4 regions of the Streptomyces sp. 11x1 genome follow, and region 1 is predicted to be linked to each of the others. Evidence: riboswitches for the same ligand, from Rfam matches in the RefSeq annotation. Region 1 holds a riboswitch; each other region holds the start of a gene.
The links. A riboswitch is a leader RNA that binds a small molecule or an ion and turns the genes downstream of it on or off. The one in region 1 is predicted to bind cobalamin.

Region 2: another riboswitch for cobalamin. It lies ahead of P8T65_RS04855 (ABC transporter substrate-binding protein); the one in region 1 lies ahead of P8T65_RS36885 (cobalamin biosynthesis protein).
Region 3: another riboswitch for cobalamin. It lies ahead of P8T65_RS44815 (energy-coupling factor ABC transporter permease); the one in region 1 lies ahead of P8T65_RS36885 (cobalamin biosynthesis protein).
Region 4: another riboswitch for cobalamin. It lies ahead of cobN (cobaltochelatase subunit CobN); the one in region 1 lies ahead of P8T65_RS36885 (cobalamin biosynthesis protein).

Annotation. Positions count from the first base shown of each region.
Region 1 covers NZ_CP122458.1:8,410,076-8,414,982, reverse strand. Annotated here, with positions in the region: gene P8T65_RS36905 (helix-turn-helix transcriptional regulator) at 1-113, shown strand, start outside; gene P8T65_RS36900 (hypothetical protein) at 155-667, shown strand; gene P8T65_RS36895 (hypothetical protein) at 597-842, opposite strand; gene P8T65_RS36890 (DUF397 domain-containing protein) at 940-1,146, opposite strand; cobalamin riboswitch at 1,391-1,523, shown strand; gene P8T65_RS36885 (cobalamin biosynthesis protein) at 1,624-2,565, shown strand; gene P8T65_RS36880 (cobyric acid synthase) at 2,562-4,070, shown strand; gene P8T65_RS36875 (putative cobaltochelatase) at 4,249-4,907, shown strand, end outside.
Region 2 covers NZ_CP122458.1:1,007,815-1,012,721, reverse strand. Annotated here, with positions in the region: gene P8T65_RS04860 (iron chelate uptake ABC transporter family permease subunit) at 1-649, opposite strand, end outside; gene P8T65_RS04855 (ABC transporter substrate-binding protein) at 646-1,698, opposite strand; cobalamin riboswitch at 1,766-1,952, opposite strand; gene P8T65_RS04850 (DUF6215 domain-containing protein) at 1,998-2,663, opposite strand; gene P8T65_RS04845 (Gfo/Idh/MocA family oxidoreductase) at 3,025-4,044, shown strand; gene P8T65_RS04840 (alpha-L-fucosidase) at 4,235-4,907, shown strand, end outside.
Region 3 covers NZ_CP122458.1:10,178,613-10,183,519, reverse strand. Annotated here, with positions in the region: gene P8T65_RS44825 (MFS transporter) at 1-1,216, shown strand, start outside; gene P8T65_RS44820 (HoxN/HupN/NixA family nickel/cobalt transporter) at 1,244-2,368, opposite strand; cobalamin riboswitch at 2,575-2,780, shown strand; gene P8T65_RS44815 (energy-coupling factor ABC transporter permease) at 2,810-3,529, shown strand; gene P8T65_RS44810 (energy-coupling factor ABC transporter substrate-binding protein) at 3,526-4,047, shown strand; gene cbiQ (cobalt ECF transporter T component CbiQ) at 4,053-4,808, shown strand; gene P8T65_RS44800 (ATP-binding cassette domain-containing protein) at 4,810-4,907, shown strand, end outside.
Region 4 covers NZ_CP122458.1:1,017,040-1,021,946, forward strand. Annotated here, with positions in the region: gene cobN (cobaltochelatase subunit CobN) at 1-2,186, opposite strand, end outside; cobalamin riboswitch at 2,256-2,397, opposite strand; gene cobG (precorrin-3B synthase) at 2,478-3,797, shown strand; gene P8T65_RS04895 (precorrin-8X methylmutase) at 3,918-4,550, shown strand; gene P8T65_RS04900 (precorrin-2 C(20)-methyltransferase) at 4,547-4,907, shown strand, end outside.

The DNA of each region.
Region 1 (4,907 bases):
ACCTCACGGTCCGCTACCAGGAATGCTTCGCGGACATCAGCGACCACGCGTACGAAGGCGACCGGATGATCGAGTTCCTCGACACGGTCAGGGAGAGCCTGGACAACGACTGAGCACCGGGCCGGGACGCCCGGCGGAATCGGGGGGAGGGCCCATGGCGGTCTTCGGATGGCACGAGTGGTGGAGGCGGCTGACGGCGCGCCGCACCGGTCCCGGCGACGGTGAACCGGACGGCGCCGCCCCGGCCGACCCCCCGGAGGCCGGCGGCCCGGCGCCGCTGGACGACTGCACGCTGAAGGCGTACGCCATGCAGGAGGCGGAGTGGGCCGAGGCCCTCATCCGGGTCGAGAGCGCCCGGGTCGACGGCGAGATAAGGCTCCTGTCCGCCCGCCTGTTGCTGGGCACGTTCTGCGCGAGCGTCCTGCTGCTGAGCATCGCCGTGGCCGGTCGGGTCGTGCCCACGACCGGGTTCGGCGCCGCGGCACCGCTCACCACGGCGATCACCGGAGCGATCGCCGCCGCTCTGCTCACCTCGCTCGCGGCCGGTCTGGGCAAGGTGCTGCGCGCCCGCGCCGACGCGGCGCGGCCTCTCGGCCTCAGCGCTCCTCCGGGCCCCGCAGCCGAGCCCCGACCAGAGCCCGGTCCAGGGCCCTCAGCCGCTCCGTGACCGGGGTGAGCCCCCACCACAGGCCGGCCCCGGTGGCCAGGAGGGCGGTCACCGCCAGCCAGACGACACCCCGCGCCTCCGTCCCCGGCACCAGCAGGGCGGCGAGAGCTCCCACCCCCACGGCGAGGACTCCGGCGACCGTGCTGAAGAGCACCAACGGGGCGGCGGCGGACAACAGTGTCCGCCGATCCCTCGATGCCCGCGCACGCGCCGAGGCGGATCCCTTGGTCCGATCTTCCATCGCGTGTACCTCCCGTCCCCCGAACGGTTCTTCAAGAGCCGTCCGCACCCGGGTCCACAAGCCCCGCCAGAAAACCACACCACGCGGTGTGACGGAAGGAGAGCACAGCGTTCTTCTTCCAGTTCGAGTCACGCACCAGAACCCAGCCCTCCCCGAAGCACGCCTCCACGCACACGGTGGTGTCGCCCGAATAGCTGCTCTTGATCCAACTCCGCGCCGAGGACTCCCTGTCGAGCACCCTGACCTCCACCTCACAAGTCAGCGCGCCGACACGCGTCCACCGCGACGACCCGAGCGCCGTGTCCAGCCGCTGCCGCTCGTCGGCGCTCAGTCTTCGTACTGCCGTTCCCTCAAGTGTTCCCGCCCGACACCGCGGAAATGAGCGCAGAAAGAGCCGATTCGGGCGTCTGGCGATATTTCAGCGATGTGGGGCTGAGCACACCCCTGCGCCGCAGGTCAACAGCAAGTTGACGGGTCTTCCGGGAGCGTGGTGGACTGCCGGGGCCATCTACGACGGCAGGAGAGGAAGCCGGTGCGAGTCCGGCGCGGTCCCGCCACTGTCACCGGGGAAGAACCTCCCGGGAGCCAGGAACTCTCGCCGTCGGTCTCGTCGAACCAGGGCGTGGACACCCTGAGTGAGGACATATCGCCATGCGCGGCTGCCGTCTGAGTCCCCGTACCGGGCCCTCGTCCGATCTCGCGATCGGCTGAACCCGTGCGTGCCGATCGCGTGTTCGCGTACGGCGCCACCGCCGGAATCCTCGGTGACCTGCTGCTCGGCGATCCTCGCCGGGGGCATCCGGTCGCCGCGTTCGGGCGGGCCGCCGGTGCCGTGGAGCGGGTGCTGTGGCGGGACCACCGAGGGTGGGGCGCGCTGCACACCGCCGTGTGCGCGGGTGGCGCCGTGGCGCTCGGGGCCGTCGCCTCGTCCGCCGTGCGGCCCTCGCGTGCCGCCTCCGTCGCGCTGACCGCCGCCGCCACCTGGGCCGTGGTCGGGGGGACTTCGCTCGGACGGGAGGCCCGGGCGATCGGGCGGTCCCTGGAGGCGGGGGACGTCGACGGCGCGCGGGACCGCCTGCCGCATCTGTGCGGACGGGATCCCCAGGCGCTCGACGCGGACGGGATCGCGCGGGCGGTCGTGGAGTCCGTCGCCGAGAACACGTCGGACGCGGTGGTGGGGGCGCTCGTGTGGGGAGCCGTGGCGGGTGTGCCCGGACTGCTGGGGTTCCGGGCCGTCAACACCCTGGATGCCATGGTCGGCCACCGGTCGGAGCGGTACCGGCGGTTCGGATGGGCCTCCGCGCGGCTGGACGACGTGGTGGGGTGGCCGGGAGCACGACTGACGGCGGTGCTGGCCGCGGCCTCCGGCGGGGACGCCCGGGGGGCCGTACGGGCCTGGCGCGCCGACGCGCACAGACATCCGAGCCCCAACGCGGGGCCCGTGGAGGCGTCGTTCGCGGGGGCGCTCGGAGTACGGATGGGGGGCACGTTGTCGTACGGGGGGCGGGTCGAGCATCGACCTGTGCTCAATGGGGAAGGACGCGCCGTCGAAGTGGGCGACATCGAGCGGGCCGTGCGGTTGTCAAGGCGGGTCGGATGGCTGGCTCTGGGGATCGGTGCGGGTGTGTCGCTGCTGCGGTCGAGGAGGCAGGGATGAGTGGCGGGCTGTTGGTCGCCGGGACCACCTCCGACGCCGGGAAGAGCGTGGTCACCGCGGGGATCTGCCGGTGGCTGGTGCGCCGGGGCGTCAAGGTCGCGCCGTTCAAGGCGCAGAACATGTCGCTCAACTCCTTCGTGACGAAGGAGGGAGCCGAGATCGGACGGGCGCAGGCCATGCAGGCCCAGGCCTGCCGGGTGGAGCCCACCGCGCTCATGAACCCCGTGCTGCTCAAGCCCGGTGGCGAGCGCAGCAGTCAGGTGGTGCTGCTGGGGAAGTCCGTGGGCGAGATGAGTGCGCGCGGCTATCACGGAGGGCGGCAACAGCGGCTGCTCGGAACCGTGTTGGACTGCCTCACCGAGCTGCGGGGCACGTATGACGCGGTGATCTGCGAGGGGGCCGGCTCTCCGGCCGAGATCAATCTGCGCCGGACCGACATCGTCAACATGGGAATCGCCCGGAACGCCGGGCTGCCCGTGCTCGTGGTCGGGGACATCGACCGCGGTGGGGTGTTCGCGTCGTTCTTCGGGACCGTCGCGCTGCTCTCCCCCGAGGACCAGGCCCTCGTCGCCGGGTTCCTCGTCAACAAGTTCCGGGGGGACGTCTCCCTGTTGGAGCCGGGGCTCGACATGCTGCGCGGGCTCACCGGGCGGCCGACGTACGGGGTGCTGCCCTTCCGGCACGGGCTCGGCATCGACGAGGAGGACGGGCTGCGGGTCTCGCTGCGGGGGACGGTGCGGGAGTCGAACGTCGCGCCGCCCGTCGGGGAGGACGTGCTGCGGGTCGCCGTGTGCGCGGTGCCGTTGATGTCCAACTTCACCGATGTGGACGCGCTCGCCGCCGAACCCGGTGTGGTCGTGCGGTTCGTGGACCGGGCCGAGGAACTGGCCGACGCCGATCTCGTCGTCGTCCCGGGGACCCGGGGCACGGTCCGGGCGCTGGAGTGGCTGCGGGAACGGGGACTCGCCGAGGCGCTGCTGCGCCGGGCCGCCGAGGGGCGGCCGGTCCTCGGCATCTGCGGGGGCTTCCAGGTCCTCGGGGAGCACATCGAGGACGACGTCGAGAGCCGCCGGGGGCATGTACCGGCGCTCGGGGTGCTTCCCGTCCGGGTGCGGTTCGCCCCGGAGAAGACGCTCACCCGGCCCGTCGGGGAGGCCCTCGGGGAGCGGGTCGAGGGGTACGAGATCCATCACGGGGTCGCCGAGGTGCTGGGCGGCGAGCCGTTCCTGGACGGGTGCCGGGTCGGGCAGATCTGGGGCACGCACTGGCACGGGTCGCTGGAGTCGGACGGGTTCCGGCGGGCCTTCCTGCGCGAGGTGGCCGCCGCCTCGGGGCGCCGGTTCGTACCGGCCCCGGACACCTCGTTCGCCGCGCTGCGCGAGGAGCAGCTCGACCGGCTCGGCGACCTGATCGAGGAGCACGCGGACACGGACGCGCTGTGGCGGCTCATCGAGTCGGGTGCGCCCAGCGGGCTGCCGTTCGTTCCGCCGGGGATGCCGGGATGAGGGCGCCGCCGTCTCCGGCTGTCCCCGCAGGGGCGGGGAGCACACCAGAACGCCGCCCATGCGCGGGCTCATCGCCGGGCCATCCCCGCTCAGGCAGGGAGCACAGCACCAGGTTGACCGCGCACGAGCCGTCGAGCCGCCCGCATCTCACCCATTCACCCGTAGGAGGGCCCACCGCGTGAGCACGCACTTCCCCTTCACCGCCGTCGTCGGGCAGGGCGACCTGCAACTCGCCCTGCTCCTCAATGCGATCAGCCCGCGCATCGGCGGTGTGCTCGTGCGCGGTGAGAAGGGCACCGCCAAGAGCACCGCCGTGCGGGCGCTCGCGGCGCTGCTGCCGGAGGTGGAGGTCGTCGTCGGCTGCCGGTTCTCCTGCGACCCCGTGAAGCCGGACCCGGCCTGTCCGGACGGGCCGCACGAGCCGGCGTTCGAGACCCGGCCCTCCCGCATGGTCGAGCTGCCCGTCGGCGCCTCCGAGGACCGGCTCGTCGGCGCCCTCGACATCGAACGGGCGCTCTCCGAGGGCGTGAAGGCCTTCGAGCCCGGTCTGCTCGCGGACGCGCACCGGGGCATCCTCTACGTCGACGAGGTGAACCTGCTCCACGACCACCTCGTCGACCTGCTGCTCGACGCGGCCGCGATGGGTGCCTCGTACGTGGAGCGCGAGGGCGTCTCCGTACGGCATGCCGCGCGGTTCCTGCTGGTCGGGACGATGAACCCCGAGGAGGGCGAGCTGCGGCCGCAGTTGCTCGACCGGTTCGGGCTGACCGTGGAGGTCGCGGCCTCGCGGGAGCCGGACCAGCGGGTGGAGGTCGTCCGGCGGCGGCTCGCCTACGA
Region 2 (4,907 bases), 7.4 Mb from region 1:
TCTCCGCGTCGGCCGCGGTCATCACGATGAAGGAGGTGAGCGCGGAGAACAGTTGCATGGCCGCGACCCCGACCAGCACCACCCGGTCGGTGGTGCCGCCGAGGGTGTGGCTGAGCAGCAGCACGAGGCCGAAGGAGGCCACCGCGCCCAGGAACGCGCCGCCGGAGACCGACAGCGCGCCGCCTCCCGCGCCGAGCACGACGACCACGACCGCGCCGGTCGACGCGCCGGAGGAGACGCCGAGCACGAAGGGGTCGGCGAGCGGGTTGCGCAGCAGGGACTGCATCACCGCGCCGCACACGGCCAGTCCGGCCCCGCACACGGCGGCCAGCAGGGTGCGCGGCAATCGTAGGTTCCACACGATGCCGTCCCGGATGGGCGTCAACTCCGTGTGCCCCCAGCCGAGATGGGCCACCACCGTGGACCAGACGTCGACCACATCGATGTCGGCCGGCCCGATGGTGATCGCGAGGGCGACGGACAGACACAGCACCGCGCCCCCGGCCGACCAAGCCGACCCCCACCACAGCCCTCGACCGACGGCCCTCGCCGCAGCCGCCCGCCGTCCCTTGGCGGGGGCCGACGTTCCGGTCACCTGGTCGGCCACCGGGCTCGTGCCGGGCTCCGTCTCGGGTTCCGGGGCCGTCATCCCGTGAGGCCGTACTCGCGCAGCGCCGTCGCGAGCTTCTCCACGCCCTCGACGGTGCGGATCGTGGGGTTCATGGCCTGGCCCGGCAGCCTTACGTACCGCTTCTCGCGCACCGCCGTCATGTTCCGGGTGACCGGGTCGGACTCCAGGAACTCGATCTTCTTCGTGGCAGTCTCGGCCGTCTGCTGCTTGCGGACCAGGTCCCCGATGACGAGGACGTCCGGGTCGCGGTCGGCGACGGTCTCCCAGTTGACCTGGGGCCACTCCTCGTCGGTGTCGTCGAAGACGTTCTTCGCGCCCAGTTCACGGGTGATGATCCCGGGGGCGCCGCAGCACCCGGCGAGGTACGGGGATTGGTCATTGGCGAACCAGTACAGGACGGTGACCCCACGCGCGTCGAGTCCGGCGGTCGCCCTCCTCACCCGGGACCTCAGCTCGGCCACCAGCTTCTCGCCGCGCTCCTCGACCCCGAAGATCCGGGCCAGATCGCGGACTTCGCCGTAGACCGTCTCCATGGTCAGCGGCTCGGTGCGGACGCCGTCGCCGTCCCCGCTGTTGTCCTTGCCCACACAGTCCGACGGCGACAGATACGTGGGCACGCCGAGCTTCTCGAACTCCTCCCGGGTCGCCACCCCGCCCTTGCCGAGCGTGGAGGCGAACGAGGAGACGACGAGGTCGGGTTCGGCGTCGAGGACCTTCTCGAAGGAGGGCGCGTCATCGGCGAGCCGGGGCACCTTCGCGTTGGCCTTCCCGAGCCCCTTCGGCAGCGGATCGGTCCAGGTGGCGGTGCCCACCACACGGTCGGCGAGCCCGAGGGAGAGCAGGATCTCGGTCGTGCCCTGGTTGAGGGAGACGGCGCGCTCGGGCGGGCTGTCGACCCGCACCTCGCGCCCGCAGTTGTCGAGCGTCACCGGATGACCGGCGGATCCGCCGGGGGCCGGACCGCGGTCCGGCGACGCTGGGGAAGCGGAGCCCCCGCAGCCGGTCAGCGCCAGGGCACCGGCGGTCAGGAACAGGACGGCATGGCGGACGGGGCGTGCGAGCGGCACGGGACTTCCTTCGGCGTCGAGGGCTCATGCGCGAAGCCCGGTCGTACGGTGCTTCCCCGGGCACCCCTCGGTGCCGGGGACCGCCAGCAGGTCTTCGGACTCGGGGTCACCCGGACGAGACGCCTTCCCGGACCGCGATCGTGACCGCCGTCCAGTGGCCGTTGTCCCGCCCGTCACCCTCACCGCTGCGCGTCAGCTCCGGATTCACACCGGATTCCCTGACCCGTACGCGTACTGCCGTGTGCGCACATGGGTTCGACTGGCGTCGGCAAGCTATCACACGCGCTTCCGAGGACCCGTCAGGTCGCGGGCTTCCAGCCCGGGAGCGTCGGCAGGACCTTCTCGGCGACACGGAACAGCGCCGCGTCGTCCGGAATCTGGGAGTCCTGGCGGTAGATGACTAGTTCGAAGGTGCTGCCGCTGTCCTTCGGGTCGGTCGCGACCAGCAGCTGCCGGGCGACGCCGCCGGGAGCGGACTCCGGGTCGCTGCCGTCGAGGCGGAACGAGATGCCGATGGTCCGGCCCGAGTACAGGGCCGCCGTGTGTCCGAGGACCCTCCTGGTCTCGGCGCCGGAGCCCAGATAGCCGACCGCCTCGGCGACCGGGAGGTCCTCGTACGACGCCGAGAGCTCCACGGTGTACGTGTCGAGTTCGACGGTCGCCTCGGGGGTGACGGTCTTGGTGCCGTCGAACCAGGTGGACTCGTTCTCGCTGCCCGAGGCGATGACCGCCTGCTCGGTGGGCGTCCCGAGGAGCTCCGGCAGGTCGGCGCGGTTCAGCGCGGCGCACAGCTGTGCGCCGGAGACCTTGCCTCGTGCCGCCGGAGTGGGGTCGGCCGACGACGAGCAGACGGCCGGCTCCCGGGTCTCGGGGGTCGTGTCGAGGAGGTCGCCCAGCAACCACACCCCGCCCAGCAGCACGCCGACGGTCGCCACCGCCGAGACCACCTGGCCGCCCGTACTCATCTCCTTCGCCGAGCCGCGTCGCGCACCGCCCCCGGGACCCGGTTCCGGATCCGCCCCGCGCCCCGTTTCCGGATCGGCCCCCACGCCCGCCCCCGGATCCGCTGCCGAGTCCGTTTCCGTTTCCGCTCTCGAACCCGCTCTCGAACCCGCTCCGGAATCGGCGAAATCGTCGGCCATGTCCCCCGTGCCCCCACCTTGATGTGCACACGCCTGACGTGCGCCGGGGGAGCCTAGCCGGTGATCGTCGCGAGGGGGAAACGATATTCCGCGCAGGCGTGAAGCAGGGCTCCCGAGGGGAGACCGAGACCCGGTGGGCCCCCTGCCCCGGGCGCCGTAGCGGTCCACGAAAGGAAGGAACGCCATGTCCGTGCAGGACTCCCTCGGTGTCGCCGTCGTCGGCACCGGCCGGATGGGCGCCGACCATGTGCGCAGGATCTCCGAGGTGATCAGCGGCGCCCATGTGGCGGCCGTCGTCGACCTCGACACCGACCGGGCCCGGGCGATCGCCGAAGGCGTCGAGGGGTGCGCGGCCTACGGCGACACCGCCGAGGCACTGGCCGCACCCGGCGTAGACGCCGTCCTCGTCGCCTCGCCGGGCCCCGCGCACGAGGCGGACGTGCTCGCCGCCCTCGCCCACGACCTGCCCGTGCTGTGCGAGAAGCCCCTCACCCCGGACCCCGCCGCCGCGCTCCGGCTGCTGGAGGCGGAGCAGCGGCTGGGCCACCGCCGGGTCCAGGTGGGCTTCATGCGCCGCTACGACCGCGAGTACGTCAAGCTGAAGGCCCTGCTGGACAGCGGCGACCTGGGCCGGCCGCTGCTGCTGCACCACCGGCACCGCAACGCCGAGGCCCCGCCCGGTTTCACCGACGCCATGGCCGTCAACGACTCCGTGGCCCACGAGACGGACGTCACCCGCTGGCTGCTCGGGCAGGAGATCACCGCCGTCACCGTGCTGCGGCCCCGGCCGTCCGCGCACGCCCCCGAGGGCCTGAGCGACCCGCAGTTCGTCGTCTTCGAGACCGACGGCGGCGCGGTGGTGGACGTCGAGATCTTCCTCAGCGCCCGCTACGGCTACCAGGTGCAGGCCGAGGCCGTCTGCGAGGACGGCACGGCCCGCATCGGCGACGGACACGACATGCTCGTCAACGCGGCGGGCCGCTGGGGCGGCACGGTCACGCCGAGCTACCTCGAACGGTTCGAGGACGCCTACGACCGACAGGTCCAGGCCTGGGTGGACGCCACCCGGCGCGGCGAGGTCACCGGACCCGGAACCTGGGACGGGTACGCCGTCGCCGCGGTCTCCGAGGCGGGCGTCCGCGCCCAGACCGAGGGCGTCCGCACGGAGGTGGAACTCGTCGAACGCCCCGCCCTCCACCGCTGACCGTCGGAGCGCCGACCTCCGCCCTCAGGGGAGAACGACCAACGCCATCACTGTCGCAGACATGTGATGTATCACCTTGGGTGAACAGGTATTTAGTGCCTCAAAGCAGACAAATAACATTGCCCTGCGGGGCTATTCATCACTGTGTGACCGTTGACAGTGATGGTCCGCATGCCTGAGGTTCGTGGTTATGTCGCAATCGATCAGCAGGCGCACGTTGATGGTCGGTGCCACGGCCGTCGTCGCGGCCACCGGGGCCGACGACGCGTTCGCGGCCGGGGGTTCACCGACCGCCCCGAGGGCCTACACCCCGACCTGGGAGTCCGTGAACCGGCACCCTGCCGCCCCCGAGTGGTTCCGGGACGCCAAGTTCGGCATCTACTTCCACTGGGGGGTGTTCAGCGTTCCGGCGTACGACAGCGAGTGGTATCCGCGCAACATGTACAACCCTGACGAGCGGGCCCATCGGCACCACGTCGCCACGTACGGGGACCCGGCCGACTGGCCGTACCACCGGTTCATCGACGGGGCCGACGATCTCGCGGGCCGCCATGTGGAGTTCGCGCCGAAGCTCAAGTCGGCGGGCGGGAACTTCGACCCCGACGAATGGGCCCGACTCTTCGTCGACGCGGGCGCGCGGTTCGCCGGACCGGTGGCCGAGCACCACGACGGCTACTCGATGTGGGACAGCCGGGTCAACGAGTGGAACTCCGTGGCCAAGGGGCCGCACCTGGACCTGCTGAAGCTTTTCACCGACGCCATCCGCGCCAGGAAGCTGAAGCTCCTGGTCGCCATGCACCACGCGTACAACCACACCGGCTTCTTCGAGTTCGCGCCCCCGCAGTCCGACCCGAGCCTCAAGA
Region 3 (4,907 bases), 1.8 Mb from region 1:
CGCGGGCGCCCGCGCCGGTTCCGTCCTCGGTACGGCACTCGCGATCAAGATGGTGGCGTACGTGGTCATCGCCCCCATCGCGGGCGCGGTCGCCGACCGGCTGCCGCGCCGGGCCCTGATGGTGACGGCGGACCTGGTGCGCGCGGGGATCGCCCTGTCACTGCCGTTCGTCGGCGAGGTCTGGCAGGTGTACGTCCTGGTGTTCCTCCTGCAGTCCGCGTCGGCCGTGTTCACGCCCACCTTCCAGGCCGTCATCCCCGATGTGCTGCCCGAGGAACGCGACTACACCCGGGCCCTGTCGATGTCCCGGCTCGCCTATGACCTGGAGAGCCTCTTCTCCCCCGCGCTCGCAGCCGCGCTGCTGTCCGTGACGACCTACGACGGGCTGTTCACCGGCACGGTCCTCGGGTTCCTCGCCTCGGCCGCGCTGGTCGTCTCCACCGCCCTGCCCGAGCGGGCCGCGGTCACCGCCCCGCGCGCGGGCGGCGTGTACGCCAGGGCCACCGCCGGGACGCGTCTCTTCCTCGGCGTGCCCGAGCTGCGGGCCCTGCTCGTCCTGAACCTCGCGGTCGCGGCGGCCGGGGCGATGGTGACGGTGAACTCCGTCGTCTACGTCCGTGATGTGCTCGACCTGTCCGCGGGCGCCCTGCCGCTGACGCTCGGGGCGTACGGGGCGGGGTCGATGGCCGTGGCGCTGGTACTGCCCCGGGTGCTGGAGAAGGTGCAGGACCGAGCCGTGATGCTGCCGGGCGCGCTGTCGCTGGCCGTGGTCTTCGCCGGGCTCGGGGCCGTCACCGCTGCTCAGGGCGGGAGTTGGCGACTGTCCGCGCTGCTGGCGCTCTGGGCCGCGTTCGGTGCCGCGTGCTCGGCGGTGCTCACTCCGGCGGGGCGTCTCGTCCGCCGCTCGGTGTCGCCCGAGGAGCGTACGGCCGCGTTCGCCGCCCAGTTCTCCCTCTCGCACGGTTGCTGGCTGCTGACGTATCCGCTGGCCGGATGGCTGGGGGCGACGGCCGGGCTGAACTGGGCGGTGCTCGCCCTGGGTTCGCTCGCGCTGGGCGCGGCGCTGACGGCCGTACGGCTGTGGCCGGCGTCGTCGACGTCCCACGTGCACGCCGGGCTCCCCTCCGGTCACCCCCATCTGGTGGGCGCCCGACGCGTCCGTGCCGGGTGGCGGCACAGCCACGGCCATCTCACGGACGGGCTGCACGCGCACTGACGGGCTGCACGTGCCCTAGGTGCGGCGTCAGCCGGTCGTCCACTTCTGCTCGATCCGCGCGCACCGCCAGACCAGCAGGGCGACCGCCCAGGTGACGAAGAAGAGGCCCACGACGACATAGCCGACGGTGTTGAGATCGACGCCGGCGACCCGGTCCCAGAAAATGCCGTGCAGATGGGCCTTCTCCGCGACGAGGCCGAGGAGTTCGACCGTGCCGATGACCAGAGCCACGGCCACGGACAGGCCCGTGACGGTGAGGTTGTAGTAGACCTTGCGGACCGGTTGGGAGAACGCCCAGCCGTAGGCGAAGTTCATGAACGAGCCATCCACGGTGTCGAGGAGCGACATCCCGGCCGCGAACAGGACGGGCAGGCACAGGATCGCGTACCAGGGCAGCCCGGAGGCGGCGCCCGAACCGGCCAGGACCAGCAGCGCGACCTCCGTCGCCGTGTCGAAGCCGAGGCCGAAGAGCAGGCCGATCGGGTACATCTGCCAGGAGCTGGTGAGGGACCTCATCAACCGCCCGAGGAGCCGGTTCATCAGGCCCCGGCTGTGCAGCTTCTCCTCCAGCGCGGCCTCGTCGTAGGCGCCCGAGCGCATCTCGCGGAAGACCTTCCAGATCCCCACCATGATCACCAGGTTGACGACGGCGATGACGTACAGGAACGTCCCCGAGACGGTGGTGCCGATCCAGCCGGTCGTCTCGTGCAGCACGGAGCCGTCGTCGCGGACCGGCCCGGCGAGCGACTTGACGCCGAGGGTGAGCAGGAACGTCAGGGCGAGCACGATCGACGAGTGGCCGAGGGAGAACCAGAAACCGACCGACAGCGGCCGCCGCCCCTCCCCCATCAGTTTGCGGGTGGTGTTGTCGATGGCGGCGATGTGGTCGGCGTCGAAGGCGTGCCGCATGCCCAGGGTGTAGGCGGTGACGCCGATACCGATACCGAAGGTCTTGCTGCCGACGCTGTAGTGCTCGGGAGCGACGATCACCACGAGTGTGAACCAGCCGATGAGGTGCAGCGCGAGGATGAACCCGGCCATTCCGGCCAGGCTCGCCCACTCCCCGCGCGTCAGGAAGCCGCTGATCCGCCGCCAGGAGAGTCCGCCCGTCCCGGCGGTGGCCGAGGGGGCGGTGTCGGTGCCAGGAGCCATGGAGCGTGCGCCTCTTCTTTCGTGGGTATGTGCGGTCGCACCCCCTCAGCCTTGTGCGCCATATTGGTAGCTGCAACTGGCTCGCAGTAAAGCTCGCGTCTGCTTTCGGTCAGGCCGTGGACTCCCGCCGACGTGCGGGGCGTGCGCCGGAGCGTGCGCCCGGGTGTGAGCTGTCGCACGACGCCCGCGCACCCCTCGCCTCCGCTTGTCAGCGTCCTTATCTGGGCACTACTGTCACCACGCCTTGGTGAACGGGAAATCCGGTGTGATGCCGGTGCGGCCCTCGCCACTGTGATCGGGAAGTCCGGCTCCGGTCCTCACGGACAGCCACTGGGTCTTCGGACCCGGGAAGGCGGAGCACGGGCGGTGTCACCCGTAAGCCAGGAGACCGGCCAAGGCGCGTCAACCATCCACGAGGTGCTGGAGAGGGTCTGCTAAGCCATGCACATAGCCGAGGGTTTCCTTCCTCCGGCGCACGCGATCGCCTGGGGCGTCGCGTCCGCGCCGTTCGTCGTCCACGGAGTACGGGCACTCACCCGTGAGGTCAGGGAGCACCCCGAGAGCACACTGCTGCTCGGTGCCTCGGGTGCCTTCACCTTCGTCCTGTCCGCGCTGAAGCTGCCGTCGGTCACCGGGAGTTGTTCCCACCCCACCGGCACCGGTCTCGGCGCCATCCTGTTCCGGCCGCCGATCATGGCGGTCCTCGGCACCATCACCCTGCTCTTCCAGGCCCTGTTGCTCGCCCACGGGGGTCTGACCACGCTCGGCGCCAACGTCTTCTCCATGGCGATCGCCGGCCCCTGGGCGGGGTACGGCGTCTACCGGCTGCTGCGGCGCTTCGGCGTGCCGCTGATGGTGACGGTCTTCTTCGGCGCGTTCGTCGCCGACCTGGTCACCTACTGCGCCACCAGCGTGCAGTTGGCGCTCGCCTTCCCCGACCCGAGCAGCGGCTTCCTGGGCGCGCTCGGCAAGTTCGGCTCCATCTTCGCCGTCACCCAGGTCCCGCTCGCGGTCAGCGAGGGTCTGCTCACCGTGCTGGTGATGCGCCTGCTGGTGCAGTCGAGCAAGGGCGAACTCACCCGGCTCGGCGTGCTCCTGACCGACCGGCGGAGCCGTACCGGTGCCGGGGCGGAGAACGAGAGCGAGGCGGTGGCCCGATGAGCCGGAACACGAAGATCAACGTACTGCTGCTGCTCGTCGTGGCCGCGCTCGCCGTCCTGCCGCTGGCCCTCGGCCTCGGCGACCACAAGGAGCAGCCGTTCACGGGCGCCGACGGCGAGGCGGAGACGGCGATCACCGAGATCGAACCGGACTACGAGCCGTGGTTCTCCCCTCTCTACGAGCCGCCGTCCGGTGAGATCGAGTCGGCGCTCTTCTCCCTCCAGGCCGCCCTCGGCGCGGGCGTCCTCGCCTACTACTTCGGCATCCGCCGGGGCCGGCGCCAGGGCGAGGCCCGGGCGCGGGCGCTGCTGGACGCTGCCGGGCAGACCGACAAGGCTCCGGAGGAGCCGGTGGACGCGACCGTCGCGGCCTCGACCGCGAGCGCGTCCGGCCCGGCGGCGAGCGTTCCGGCCGCCGCGGCCTCGAAGGGCGCGTCGGGGGCGTCCGGCGCCTCGGACCCGACCGGCGACGCAGGCTCGTCCGGTCGCTCCGGGGCCAGCCCGGCCGGGCGGGGCTGATCCGGGTGCTGCCGATCGACGCGGCGGCGCACAGCAGTCGCTGGCGCCGCCGTCATCCCGTGGACAAGGCCGTGCTCGGGCTCGGTCTCACCGCGCTCGCGATCTCCCTGCCGCCCTGGCCGGGCGCGGCCCTGGTCCTGCTGACCTCGCTCGTGGTCCTGCTGGGCCCCGCGGGCGTGCCCGGCCGTCGGCTGTGGCGGGCCTACCGGGTGCCGTTGGGCTTCTGCGTGACCGGCGCGCTGCCGCTGCTCGTGCAGGTGGGCGGGCCGGACGGGTTCGTCACCCCGGCCGCCGGCGGAGCGGTCCGCGCCGGGGAGCTGTTGCTGCGCACCTCGGCCGCCTCCCTGGGCGTGCTCCTGTTCGCCTTCACGACCCCGATGTCGGACCTGCTGCCCCGGCTGGTCCGGGCCGGGGTGCCCGCGCCGGTCGTGGACGTGGCGCTGGTGACGTACCGGATGAGCTTTCTGCTCCTGGACTCGGTGCGCCGGATCCGGGAGGCGCAGGCTGCGCGACTGGGGCACACCACCCGGGCCGCCACCTGGCGTTCCCTCGCCGGGCTCGGCGCCACCGCGTTCGTCCGGGCCTTCGACCGGGCGGCACGGCTGCAGACCGGGCTCGCCGGACGCGGGTACGACGGCACCCTGCGTGTCCTGGTGCCCGAGGCCCGGGTCTCCGTGCGGTTCACCACGGCCAGTGTCGCTCTTCTGGCGGCCGTGGCCGCCCTCACCCTCGTACTGGATTCGTCCTGGAAAGGCCGCTGACATGAGCGAGCCCGTGCTCGTCGCCCTGCGGGGCGCGTCGTTCGCATACGAGGACGGACCGCCCGTGCTCAGCGAACTGGACTTCGAGGTGCGCGCGGG
Region 4 (4,907 bases), 7.4 Mb from region 1:
GTGCGGGTCGCGGCGGACTCGTCGAGGCCGAGTGCCTCGCGCAGGCCGGGCAGAGCCTGGGTGCCGCCCCAGATCTGGCGGGCACGCAGGATGGCGAGGACCAGGTTGACGCGGTCGGCACCGCCCGGCGGGGTGCCGAGGACGTGCAGGCCGTCGCGGATCTGGGCGTCCTTGACCTCGCACAGCCAGCCGTCGACGTGCAGCAGGAAGTCGTCGAAGCCGTCGTCCTCGGGGCGGTCGTTCAGGCCCAGGTCGTGGTCGAGCTTGGCGGCCTGGATGAGGGTCCAGATCTGGGCGCGGATCGCGGGGAGCTTCGCCGGGTCCATGGAGGAGATCTGGGCGTACTCGTCGAGGAGTTGCTCCAGGCGCGCGATGTCGCCGTAGGAGTCGGCGCGGGCCATCGGCGGCACGAGGTGGTCGACGAGCGTGGCGTGGACGCGGCGCTTTGCCTGGGTGCCCTCGCCCGGGTCGTTGACCAGGAAGGGGTAGACCAGGGGCAGGTCGCCCAGCGCGGCGTCCGGGCCGCAGGCCGCCGAGAGGCCCGCGTTCTTGCCGGGCAGCCACTCCAGGTTGCCGTGCTTGCCGAGGTGGATCATCGCGTCGGCGCCGAAGCCACCGTCGTCGGCGCGGGCCGCGATCCAGCGGTAGGCGGCGAGGTAGTGGTGCGAGGGCGGGAGGTCCGGGTCGTGGTAGATCGCGATCGGGTTCTCGCCGAAGCCGCGCGGCGGCTGGATGAGGATCAGCAGATTGCCGAAGCGCAGCGCCGCGAGGACGATGTCGCCCTCCGGGTTGGCGCTGCGGTCGACGAACATCTCGCCGGGCGCCGGCCCCCAGTGCTCCTCGACGGCCGTGCGCAGTTCCTGGGGGAGTTCGGCGTACCAGCGGCGGTAGTCGGCGGCCGGGATACGGACCGGGTTGCGGGCCAACTGCTCCTCGGTCAGCCAGTCCTGGTCGTGGCCGCCCGCCTCGATCAGCGCGCGGATCAGCTCGTCGCCGTCGCCGGAGGCCAGGCCCGGCACCTCGGCGTCGGTCCCGAAGTCGTAGCCCTCCTCGCGCAGTCGGCGCAGCAGGGCGACGGCGCTGGCGGGTGTGTCGAGGCCGACCGCGTTGCCGATGCGGGAGTGCTTGGTCGGGTAGGCGGAGAGGACGAGCGCGAGGCGCTTGTCGGCGTTGGCGATGTGGCGCAGGCGCGCGTGGCGTACGGCGATCCCGGCGACGCGGGCGGCGCGCTCGGGGTCGGCGACGTAGGCCGGGAGGCCGTCCTCGTCGATCTCCTTGAAGGAGAACGGGACGGTGATCAGGCGGCCGTCGAACTCGGGGACGGCGATCTGGCTGGCCGCGTCGAGCGGGGAGACGCCCTCGTCGTTCTCCTCCCAGACGGACCGCGAACCGGTCAGGCACAGGGCCTGGAGGATCGGCACGTCGAGGCCGGTCAGGGCGCCCGCGTCCCAGGACTCGTCGTCGCCGCCGGCCGAGGCCTCGGCGGGCTTGGTGCCGCCCGCGGCGAGGACGGTGGTCACGATGGCGTCGGCGGCGCGGAGTTCCTCGATCAGCTCGGGTTCCGGGGCCCGCAGCGACGCCACGTAGAGCGGGAGCGCCCGGGCGCCCTTGTCCTCGATCGCCCCGCACAGGGCGTCCACGAAGGCGGTGTTGCCGCTCATGTGGTGGGCGCGGTAGTAGAGCACGGCGACGGTCGGGCCGTCGGCGGTGGCGCGGGCGGTGCGCTCCAGCGGGCCCCAGGAGGGCGCGGGCGCGGGCGCGTCGAAGCCGTGGCCGGTGAGCAGGACCGTGTCGGAGAGGAAGCGGGCCAACTGCTCCAGGTTGGCGGGGCCGCCGTGCGCGAGATAGGCGTGGGCCTCCGCGGCGATGCCGACGGGGACGGTGGAGGCGGCCATCAGCTGGGCGTCGGGGGCCTGTTCACCGGTGAGGACGACGACCGGGCGACCGTCGGCGAGCAGCAGGTCGAGGCCGTCCTGCCAGGCACGGATGCCACCGAGCAGGCGTACGACGACCAGGTCGGTGCCGTCGAGGAGCGCGGGGAGGTCCTCCAGCGCGAGGCGGGAGGGGTTGGCGAAGCGGTAGGGGACCGGGCCGGCGGCCGCGCGGGCGCTGAGCAGGTCGGTGTCGGAGGTCGACAGGAGCAGGATGCGGGGCTGCGCGGAGCGCTCCCCGGACGATGGCTGCATGCGGCTGCTGGCCTTCCTCGGGGTCCGCGCCCCGGGCGGTGTCGGTTCGAAGTCTCCCCGGCCCGGGCGGACCGAGCGGTACGGGGAAGGGAGTTCCTGACTCGCCCGACCCTCCTGGGACGGGCTCACAGTGGCGGGACCGCGCCGGACTCACACCGGGCTTCCTCCCCTAGGGAATGTGACGGCAGACCCTAGCGCCGTGGGTGGCGTCGATGGATCGGATGATCCACCGATCAGCATAGTAAGGGTCGCCTCAAAAGGGCGGAGGATACGTCCGTTGTGCCGGTGGGTATGCTCGCCGCCATGTCCACGCCTCCCCTGCGTTCATCGTCCCAGGCCACAGCGGTCACACGGGACCGCGGCGACGCCTGCCCGGGGACGCTGCGGCTGCATACGGCGGACGACGGGGCGCTGGCCCGGGTCCGGGTGCCCGGCGGTGTGCTGGGCGTCCGCCAGGCGGAGGCGCTCGCGGAGGCGTCGCGACGGCTCGGCGACGGTGATCTTCACCTCACTTCCCGCGGCAACGTCCAGTTGCGTGGGCTGGCCGACGGCTGCGGGGGCGAGCTGGCCGAGTCGCTGGACGCGGCCGGACTGTTGCCGTCCGCCGGGCACGAACGCGTGCGCAACATCGTCGCCTCGCCCCTGTCCGGTCTCGACGGACGCGGTCTGCGCGACGTACGGCCCTGGCTGTCCGCCCTCGACACCGCGTTGTGCGCGAGCGAGGCGGCGCGGGGGTTGTCGGGCCGGTTCCTGTTCGCGCTCGACGACGGGCGCGGCGATGTGACCGCGCTGGACGCCGATGTGACCGTCCGGGCGGCCGAGGACGGTGGCGCGCTGCTGAGCCTGGGGACGGCCGGGGAGAGCCTGGCGCTTCCCGGCGAGGACGCGGCCCGTGCCGCGCTGACCGCCGCCGAGACTTTCCTGGAGGCGGCGCGGGAGAGCGGGGCCCGGGTCTGGCGTGTGACCGAACTCCCCTTCCAGGACGGGCTGCTCGAGCAGGTCCGGGACCGGCTGACCGCCGTCGGCGTCGACTCCGTGGGCCGGGTGCGAGACGAGAGCGGGACGACGACCGCAGCCGAGGGCGGCCCGGTCCCGGGCACCGTCGGCGACGCCCTCTGCGTGCACGCCCCCCTCGGTCGTCTCACACCTCCCCAGTGGCGGGAGTTGAGCGCCCTCGCGGCCGCGACACCGTCCCGTGAACTGCGGCTGACGCCGTGGCGCGGCGTCGTCGTACCCGTACCGGGCCTGAGCGAGGAGCAGGCGGCCGACGCGCTCGGCCGGCTCTCGGTCACCGGCCTCGTCACCGATCCGGCCTCCCCCTGGCTACGTGTCGGGGCCTGCATCGGACGGCCCGGCTGCGCGAAGTCCCTGGCGGACGTACGGGCGGACGCCACCGAGAGCCTGACGGCGGCAGGACGCGCGGGGCTCCCCCTGTACTGGTCCGGCTGTGAGCGCCGCTGCGGCCACCCCCGAGGCGAACGGATCGACGTGGTGGCGGTGGAGGGCGGCGGCTACGAGCTCTCCCGCACCGTCCCCGGCCGAAGCCCGCGCACCGCCCCCATGGCGGACCCGTCCCGACTCGCCGCCGCCCTGGGGGAGATCACCCCCTAGACCACCGAGAAGCCGCACGACACGGACCCGATGGCGCACACAACCCGCACAACGCGCACGAACCGCACGACCCGCACGAACGACCCCCGTACGCCGACCGAGAGCAGCGAGAAGACCACCGTGACCACCTACGACTACGAGAAGGACGGCCCGGCGATCTACCGCCAGTCCTTCGCCACCATCCGCGCGGAGGCGGACCTCGCGGCCCTGCCCGCCGACGTCAGCCAGGTCGCGGTCCGGATGATCCACGCCTGCGGAATGGTCGACCTCGTACGGGACTTGGCGTACACGCCCGACGTGGTGACCCGCGCCCGTGAGGCCCTGCGTGCCGGGGCGCCCATCTTCACCGACGTGCGGATGGTGGCCAGCGGGGTGACCCGCAAGCGGCTGCCCGCCGACAACGACGTGCTGTGCACGCTCTCCGACCCGGCGGTCCCCGAGCTGGCGGCGAAGCTGGGCACCACGCGCAGCGCCGCCGCGCTGGAGCTGTGGCGGGACCGGCTGGAGGGCTCGGTCGTGGCCGTCGGCAACGCGCCCACCGCGCTGTTCCGGCTGCTGGAGATGATCGACGAGGGCGCGCCCCGGCCCGCCGCCGTCATCGGGGTGCCCGTCGGGTTCGTCGGCGCGGCCGAGTCCAAGGACGCGCTGGCGGAGCATCCCTCGGGCCTGGAGCACCTCGTCGTGCGCGGCCGTCGTGGCGGCAGCGCCATCGCCGCCGCCGCGCTCAACGCGATCGCGAGTGAGGAAGAGTGAGCGGCAAGCTGTACGGGGTGGGGCTCGGCCCCGGTGACCCGTCCCTGATGACCGTCCGGGCCGTCGAGGTCATCTCCGAGGCGGACGTGATCGCGTATCACTGCGCCCGGCACGGCCGTTCCATCGCCCGCTCGATCGCCGCGAAGCACCTGCGCGACGACCACATCGAGGAACGGCTGATGTATCCGCTGACGACGGAGACCACCGATCACCCGGGCGGCTACAAGGGCGCGATGGAGGACTTCTACGAGGAGGCGTCGGCCCGCCTGGCCGCACATCTCGACGCCGGGCGCACGGTCGCGGTCCTCGCCGAGGGCGACCCGATGTTCTACGGCTCCTACATGCACATGCACAAGC